One region of the Intrasporangium calvum DSM 43043 genome, then DNA from elsewhere that is predicted to be linked to it. Evidence: riboswitches for the same ligand, from Rfam matches in the RefSeq annotation. Region 1 holds a riboswitch; the other holds the start of a gene.
What was found. Region 1 has a riboswitch for cobalamin ahead of INTCA_RS10185 (SCO2322 family protein). Riboswitches for the same ligand answer to the same signal wherever they lie in the genome.
Positions count from the first base shown of each region.

Region 2: another riboswitch for cobalamin. It lies ahead of INTCA_RS04060 (energy-coupling factor ABC transporter permease); the one in region 1 lies ahead of INTCA_RS10185 (SCO2322 family protein).

Region 1 covers NC_014830.1:2,249,282-2,253,311, reverse strand. The annotation lists gene INTCA_RS10195 (ABC transporter ATP-binding protein) at 1-552, opposite strand, end outside; gene INTCA_RS10190 (energy-coupling factor transporter transmembrane component T) at 549-1,622, opposite strand; gene INTCA_RS10185 (SCO2322 family protein) at 1,634-2,374, opposite strand; cobalamin riboswitch at 2,470-2,618, opposite strand; gene INTCA_RS10180 (hypothetical protein) at 2,744-2,959, shown strand; gene INTCA_RS10175 (serine hydrolase domain-containing protein) at 2,956-4,030, shown strand, end outside.
Region 2 covers NC_014830.1:881,586-885,615, forward strand. The annotation lists gene INTCA_RS04050 (bifunctional cobalt-precorrin-7 (C(5))-methyltransferase/cobalt-precorrin-6B (C(15))-methyltransferase) at 1-1,201, shown strand, start outside; gene cobM (precorrin-4 C(11)-methyltransferase) at 1,198-1,947, shown strand; cobalamin riboswitch at 1,941-2,092, shown strand; gene INTCA_RS04060 (energy-coupling factor ABC transporter permease) at 2,118-2,804, shown strand; gene INTCA_RS04065 (energy-coupling factor ABC transporter substrate-binding protein) at 2,801-3,172, shown strand; gene cbiQ (cobalt ECF transporter T component CbiQ) at 3,169-3,924, shown strand; gene INTCA_RS04075 (energy-coupling factor ABC transporter ATP-binding protein) at 3,926-4,030, shown strand, end outside.

The sequences.
Region 1 (4,030 bases):
CAACGAGGCGAGAACCTCCTCGGCGGCGACGGGGTCGAGCGCCGAGGTCGGCTCGTCCAGCACGAGGATGCGGGGTCCGGCGGCGAAGACGGCGGCGATGGCGGCCCGCTGCTGCTGCCCGCCGGAGAGCGCCGTCAGCGGACGGTTGCGCAGGGAGGTCAGTCCGAAGAGGTCGAGCGTCTCCTCGACCCGCCGACGGATCGTCGCGGGGTCGAGGCCCATCGTCTCCATGCCATAGGCGATCTCGTCCTCGACGACGTCGGTGACGAACGTCGAGGCGGGGTTCTGCTCGACGAGTCCGACGACGGTCGCCAGGTCGCGGGGCCGGTGCGTGGAGGTGGGGTGGCCCTCGACGACGACGCTGCCGGTGAGGGTGCCCCCGCTGAAGTGGGGGACCAGGCCGTTGATGGTGCGCAGCAGGGTCGACTTGCCGCTGCCGGTGGGGCCGACGACGAGCACGAGCTCACCTTCAGGGATGCGCAGCGTCACGTCGCGCAGGCTCGGGGCGGGGGCGTCGGCATAGTGGACGGTCACGTGGTCGAACGTGATCATGCGACCCTCCGAGGTCGGGGCGTGAACCACGCCGGGAGCGCCGCGACGAGCACGGCCAGCACGGCGAGGAGGGGGACCGCAGGCGGCTCGGCGCGCTGAGTCGGGACGATGCCCGCCCAGGCGCCCGCTGCCGCCGCGACCAGGACGCCCCCCGCCACCGCCCCGCAGGCGACCGTGAGGGACTCGGTCGACGTCCAACGGTCGCGGCGGTGCCCTGACCGGCCGTCCCGGGACGCGCCCACGACGAGGCTCGCGCCGGCCACGAGCAGACCGACGAGCAGGAGCGGGAGCCCGAGGGCCCCGCCGACGGAGCTGTCGAGGAGGCCGTAGAGGCCCGCGAGGACCCCGAGCGCGCCGAAGAGGGCGAGGGCGGAGGCAGCGCGTCGCCCGCCGGGCGTCGTGCGGACCGCGCGGCCGTAGCCCCGTGACTCCATGGACGCGGCGAGGCCCAGCGACCGCTCGAAGGCGGTCTCGAGGACGGGGACGGTGAGCCGGGCCAGCTCGCGGAGGCCCCGACCGTCGTGCCCCCGCAGGGCCCGGGCGGAGCGGACCGTGCGCGCGTCTGCGAGCAGCTGCGGTGCGAACGTCAGGCCGACGACGACGGCGGTGCCGACGTCGTAGAGGGTCGCGGGAAGGTAGCGCAGGAGCCGGCGGGGGCTCGCGAGGGCGTTGGCTGCGCCGATGCACGCGAGGATGGCCGCGAGCCGGAGGGCGTCGTAGGCGGCGAAGAGGAGACTCTCCAGGGAGACCGGACCACCGATCCGGATGCTCGCCGCCCACTCCGGCAGCGGGATCCGCGGCAGCGTGACCAGCACGGTCTCCCCTCGGATCCCGTTGCCGAGCACGACGGTCATGAGGACGCGGAAGGTCACGACCGCTGCCCCGATGACGAGGAAGGCGACGAGCGGGTTGGGGGTCGAGGGGTCGCGCCGCTCGACCACCATCAAGACGCAGACGCCGATGACGAGGAGGAGGACGACCGGGTTGGTCGTCCGTGACGCAGCCGTCGCGAGCCCCAGCCCCCACAGCCACCAGGCTGCAGGGTGCTGGAGCCGCTCACGGGCGCTCATGCGGGAGGCGCTCAGGCGTCCCGGCGGTTGGCGGCGCGCGACCGCGCGACGACGAAGATGAGCAGCGCCAACAGGGCCAGGGCAGCGATGACGTATGCCGCTGTGCTCGTTCCGCTCGACGTCTCCACCGCGGGTGCGCTGGCTGCGGTCGCCGCGGCCGAGGGGGCGGCAGACGTGGTCGGTGCAGTGGACGGGGCCGAGATCTGGACGGGGGTGTCGGCCGCCTTCGCCTCGGCGCTCAGCTCCTTCACCTCGCCGCCACAGTCCGTGGCCGGGTAGCCCGCGACCGCGCACACGAGACCGTTCTCGACGCGGAGGTCCCCGGCGGCGGCCAGGACGTCAGTGCTCGTCGCCGTCGAGTCGACGACGGCGCAGATCGCCTGCGGCTCCGGGGGAGTGGCGCCGTCCGCGGCATCGGCCGGACGACCGAAGTCGATGACGAGGCCGACGCGCTTCTTGCCGGTCTCGGCCGCCGTCGAGCCACAGACCTGGTCGAACGTCAGAGTGGCCCGTGGGAAGCGGGTGTCGTTCATGTCTGCGACGGCGAAGCGCCAGCCGTCGACCGAGCCGTCCTCGGGGACGATCTGGTCGGGACCCTTCTGGGCGAAGGCCCACTTCCCGTCGGCCAGCTGGTAGAAGCCCCAGAACCGGTAGGCGGCAGCGTGGGCGGGGGCGAGCGAGAGGATGCTGATGGCTGCAGCGAGCAGCGCGGCGAGGGCGACCCGCACGGGGACGCGATGGGCAAAGGACACGTTGACCTCCTTGCGGTGGGGCACCGAGGTCGGAGGTGTGTCCTTTGGCCTGGTGTCTCCGGTCCGCTTTCCACGACAGACTGATGGGGAGCCGGATGGACACGGGTTTTCCGGCTGGTCCCGGTGCCGAGGTCGTCGGCGGCCGGGGTCACGGTTGCGGGTCAGCGCCGGAGTCTCACCGGCTTGCCCCATTGCCCATCGGTAAGTCGAACTGTGGCAGACGGAGCCGATGCGCGTCAAACGGCGCGGACCGGGTCAGGGGTGACCTTGGCGACAGTCGGTCCTCGCGGCAGGACGGCATCGTCACGAGATCGTTCGTGCGCCCAAAGCCCCCCGCGATCGCTGCGTTGGACCGTCTAGGGTGACGGGATGAGCTCGGACTGGACGTGGCTGTACTTCGATTCCCACGGCGAGACGATGGCGGACCCGGCCCTCGCCACCCGCGGCTTTCCGACGCAGAGCGACGCGGAGAACTACCTCGGCGAGTCCTGGCGTGACCTGCTCGCGGCCGGGGTGGAGTCGGTGACGCTGCGCCACGGTGAAGCCGTCGTGTACGGGCCGATGAGTCTCCGAGGGCCCGAGTGACCCAGCAGGACGTGCGCCGGACCCCGGCCGGCGCCGCGGGGTCTCCAGCCGGCTCCTCGCTGTCGCCTTCGCTCCAGCGCGACCTGATCACCCGGGTCAGCGCGGCGCAGCGGCGCTGGCGCTCGCCGGTCGTGAGCGCAGGGGTGGTCCGCGAGGGGCGGCTCGTCTGGTCCGGCCATGTCGGGTCGGCTGTTCTCGGCGACGGCGACCATGCCGCGGTGCCGGCCGGCGACTCGACACCGTTCCTCATCGGCTCGGTGACCAAGACGTTCACCGCCCTGGCGGTCATGGCCCTCCGGGACGAGGGACTCCTCACGCTCGATGACACGCTCGCCGACCACCTGCCGGGCACCAAGCACGCCACGGTCCGGCTGCGTCAGATGATGGCGCACGCGTCGGGGCTGCAGCGCGAGCCGATCGGGAACATCTGGGAGAGCCTGAGCGCACCTGAGCGCGAGGCGTTCCTCGCCGGAGCCGAGGTGGCCGAGCAGGTTCTTCCGGCGCACCACGCCTTCCACTACTCGAACCTCGCGTACGGCCTGCTCGGGCAGGTGGTGGAGCGGGTCACCGGCCGGCCGTGGGAGCAGGTCGTCCGCGAGCGGATCCTCGAGCCCCTCGGAATGACGAGGACGGGCCTCACACCTGCGGAGGACCGGGCGAGGGGCTACCAGATCGACCCCTACGCGGGCAGCGCCAAGGAGGAGCCCCTCTTCAGCCTCAATGCCACCGCGCCGCTCGGAGGACTCTGGTCCACGGTCGCGGACCTGGCGGCGTATGCCGCCTACCTCGCCGACCCCGATGACCGCGTCGTGCGCCCCGAGACGGTCGAGGAGATGTGCCGACCGCTCATCATGACCGACGTCGACGGCTGGACCGGCGCCTACGGCCTGGGCTTCGGGATGGCCCGGCGCGGAGACCGGGTGTTCGTCGGGCACGGCGGCGCCATGCCCGGCTACCTCACCGGGCTCCGGGTCCGGCGGCGGGAGCAGGTCGGCGCGGTCGTCTTCGCCAACGTCACCTCGGGTGCCGAGCCGCTCGCGCTCGCCGCTGACCTCATCGAGGCCGTCATCG
Region 2 (4,030 bases), 1.4 Mb from region 1:
GTCCCTCACACCTGAGGCGCGTGCCGTGCTCGACGACGCCGAGGTGGTGCTCGGTGGTGCCCGGCACCTGGCGATGCTCGAGCCTCGGCCCGGACGCGAGCGCATCCCCTGGCCGTCACCGCTCCGCGCCAACCTGCCCGCCGTCCTGGCCATGGTCGCGGGCCGTCGGGTGGTCGTGCTGGCCAGCGGTGACCCGCTCGTGTCGGGCGTCGGCAGCACCCTCGTCGACCTCCTCGGCGCCGACGCCGTCACGATCCGTCCCGCGGTGTCCTCGGTCTCGCTGGCTCGTGCCGAGATGCGCTGCGGCGCAGAGGAGTCCGAGGTCGTCACCCTCGTCGGGCGCCACTTCGACGGGCTGCGCCGCCATCTGTCACCCGCGGCGAGGCTCATCACGCTCACGCACGGTGAGGACTCGCCCAGCCGCATCGCTGCGCTGCTCGCCGAGGAGGGCTACGCCGCCAGCCGCCTCACCGTGCTGGGCGACCTCGGGACCCCGACGCAGTCGCGCACCGATGGCATCGCGGGCTCCTGGGAGCACGGCGCCGCTCCACGTCTGCACCTCGTGTGCATCGAGTGCGTCCCCGATCCCGGATCCGTTGCCCGCTCCCTGGCTCCGGGCCTCGACGACAGCACCTTCGACCACGACGGGCAGCTGACGAAGCGGATCATCCGTGCGGCCGCGCTCGCCCATCTCGCGCCGCAGCCCGGCGACGTCATGTGGGACCTCGGTGCCGGCGCCGGGTCGGTGGGCATCGAGTTCGCCCGCCAGCATCCCCGGATCCGCGTCTACGCAGTCGAGCGGGACCAGCTGCGCGCCAAGCGGATCCGCACCAACGCCGACCGACTCGGAGTCCCGACGCTCGAAGTGGTCGTCGCGAGCGCCGCCGATGCCACCGGCATCCTCCCGGCACCGGACGCGATCTTCATCGGTGGGGGAGCGAACGGCTCCCTGATCCGCTCGGCGTGGTGCGTGCTCCGGCCCGGGGGCCGGCTGGTCGTCCACGGGGTCACCGTCGAGACCGAGATGACGATCCTGGCCGCCCACCGGCTGCACGGGGGCGTGGTGAGCCGGATCGCCGTCGAGGACCTCGAGCCGATCGGCTCGTTCACCGGGTGGAAGCCGTCCCGGACCATCACCCAGTGGGCCGCGACGAAGCCGCGCCCGCACCCGATCTCGACCTCGGAGCCGGAGACCACGTGACCGTCCACTTCATCGGCGCCGGACCGGGCGCCGCCGACCTGCTCACCCTGCGCGCCGTCCGGATCCTGTCCGAGTCCGCGGTCTGTCTCTATGCCGGGACGTACATCGGCGGCGAGGTGCTCGCGCACTGCCCCGACGGGGCCACGCTGGTCGACACGGCGAACCTCCACCTCGACGAGATCGTCGCGCACTGCGTCGCCGCGCACGAGCGTGGTGTGGACGTCGCTCGTCTCTGCTCGGGGGACCCGTCGCTCTACTCCGCGGTCGCCGAGCAGACCCGCCGACTCGACCGGGCCGGCGTCCCGTGGGACGTCACGCCGGGGGTGCCGGCCTATGCCGCTGCGGCCGCCCTCGTCGGGCGCGAGCTCACCGTGCCGGAGGTCGCCCAGACCGTCGTGCTCACCCGCGCCCAGCGGGACTCGACGAAGATGCCGGACACCGAGTCGCTCGCCCACTTCGCCCGGTCCCGAGCGACCCTGGTGCTCCACCTCGCCATCCGGCGGGCCCGCGAGCTCGCCGCGTCCCTCGTCGACGACTACGGCGCGGACTGCCCCGTCGTCGTCGTGGCCAACGCCGAGCAGCCCGACCAGCAGATCCTCCGCGGGACCCTCTCGGACATCGGAGCCCAGGTGGAGGCTGCGGACCTCCGGCAGGCTGCCGTCATCATCGTCGGGTGGGCCTTGGCCGCAACGGAGTTCGCGGACTCTCACCTCTACGGGACGCGGGTCCGGCCACCGCTCGCGTGACGGCCCAGCGGGGTGACGTGCCATACTCGCCGAACCCAACTGTGCCAGCGCACGGAACCCGGTGAGAGTCCGGGACGGTCGCGCCACTGTGACCGGTCGCACCTGCGGCCGGGAGTCAGATACGAGCCTGGCACGGCTGTTCCAGTGGACGCGTCATCCAGGAGTGAACTGTGCACATCGCTGAAGGTTTCCTGCCGCCCTTGCACGCGGCGGGATGGACCCTGGCCGCAGCCCCCTTCGTCATCCACGGCGGCCGTGCCGTCGCCAGAGAGCGGCGGGAACGCCCCGAGACGACGCTGCTGCTCGGCGCCGCCGGAGCGTTCACGTTCCTCCTCTCGGCGATCAAGCTGCCCTCGATCACCGGGTCGTCCAGCCACCCGACCGGCGTGGGACTCGGCGCGGTCCTCTTCCGTCCGCCGGTGATGGCCTTCCTGTCCACCGTGGTGCTCCTCTTCCAGGCGCTGCTCCTCGCCCACGGCGGCCTCACCACCCTCGGCGCCAACGTCTTCTCCATGGGCGTCGCCGGTCCCTGGACGGCCTACCTCGTCTGGTGCACCGTACGCCGCGTCAACCACACGGCCGCCGTCTTCGCCGCCGTGGCGCTCGCCGACCTCGCGACGTATGCGGTCACCGCGACGCAGCTCGCCCTGGCGTTCCCGGACCCGGCGACCGGCTTCTCAGGGGCCATGGCCAAGTTCCTCGGCGTCTTCGCCGTGACCCAGGTCCCGCTCGCCGTCGTCGAGGGCCTGCTCGCGGTGCTCGTGCTGCGTCTGCTCGGCGACATCGCCCGGCCGGAGCTCGAACGGCTCGACATGCTGCCGGCTGCCGTCACCCGCGCGACTGAGGCGCCCCGATGAGCCGCCGCGCCGTGAACGGTCTCCTCGTCCTGGCGATCGTCGCCGTCGTCGGGCTGGCCCTCGTCCTCGGAGCTCAGCGCGGCGAGAGCGGCGCGGACGCATATCCGGGGTCGGACTCGCAGGCCATGGATCTCATCGAGTCGGCCCATCCCGCCTACGAGGCGTGGTTCGAGCCGCTCTTCCGGCCGGAGTCGAGCCAGGTCGAGTCGGGCCTCTTCGCCCTCCAGGCGGGGCTCGGCGGGATCACCCTCGGCTACGTCGTCGGTCGGATCCACGAGCGCCGTCGGCGCCGCGCCGGCGAGCCGGCCGCCACCCCCAGCGACTCAGCCGTCTCCGGCAGATCCGACTCCTCCGCGGACCGCGGATGAGCACGGGGTTCGCTCTGGATGATGCGGCCTGGGCCTCACCGTGGCGGAGACGCGCCGTCGGGGAGAAGGTGCTCCTCGCCGGTGGGCTCGTCGGGGTGGGGATCAGCCTGCCGGTCTGGCCCGGCTCGGTCCTGGCCGCTGCCGCGGCCCTCGCGATCCTGCTCGGCCCGGCGCAGGTCTCGCCGCGGGTCCTGGCCCGCAGCGTGGCCGCACCGCTGGCGTTCATCGTCGTGGGGTCGCTCTCGGTCCTCGTGAGCCTCCGGTGGGACGGGGGGCCAGGGGTCGCCGTCACCGAGGAGACGAGGCGGTCGGCCCTGTCCGTGCTCGGGCACGGGACCGCCGGCACGCTGGGTGTCCTCGTGATCGCCGCGACGACGCCGATGGCGGACCTGCTGGGCGCCCTCCGCCGGCTGCGGGTGCCCGATGCCTGCATCGACGTCGCGGGTCTGGTCTACCGGCTGGTCCTGGTCCTCCTCGCCACGGTCGTCCAGATGGGCGAGGCCCAGGCCGCCCGCCTCGGCTACCGGGACCGCCGCACCACCCTGCGCAGCTCGGCGGCCCTCGGTGCGGGACTCCTGGTCCGGTCGTGGGACCGGGCTCGGCGCCTCGAGGAAGGCCTTGCCGGGCGTGGCTACACCGGCAGCCTGCCCTCCCTCGACCCTCCTCGCCGGACCTCGCTGCCCTTCGTGGCGACGAGCCTGGTGGCGCTCGGTGCGATCACCACGGCGGCGCTGACGATGGGAGGGTCCTGAGGTGGGTCACCTGAGCCTCGCAGCCCGCGCTGTCACCGTCTCCTACGGCGGACGGACGGTCCTGTGCGCTGCCTCCCTCGACGTGCGACCCGGGTCGCGGCTGGCG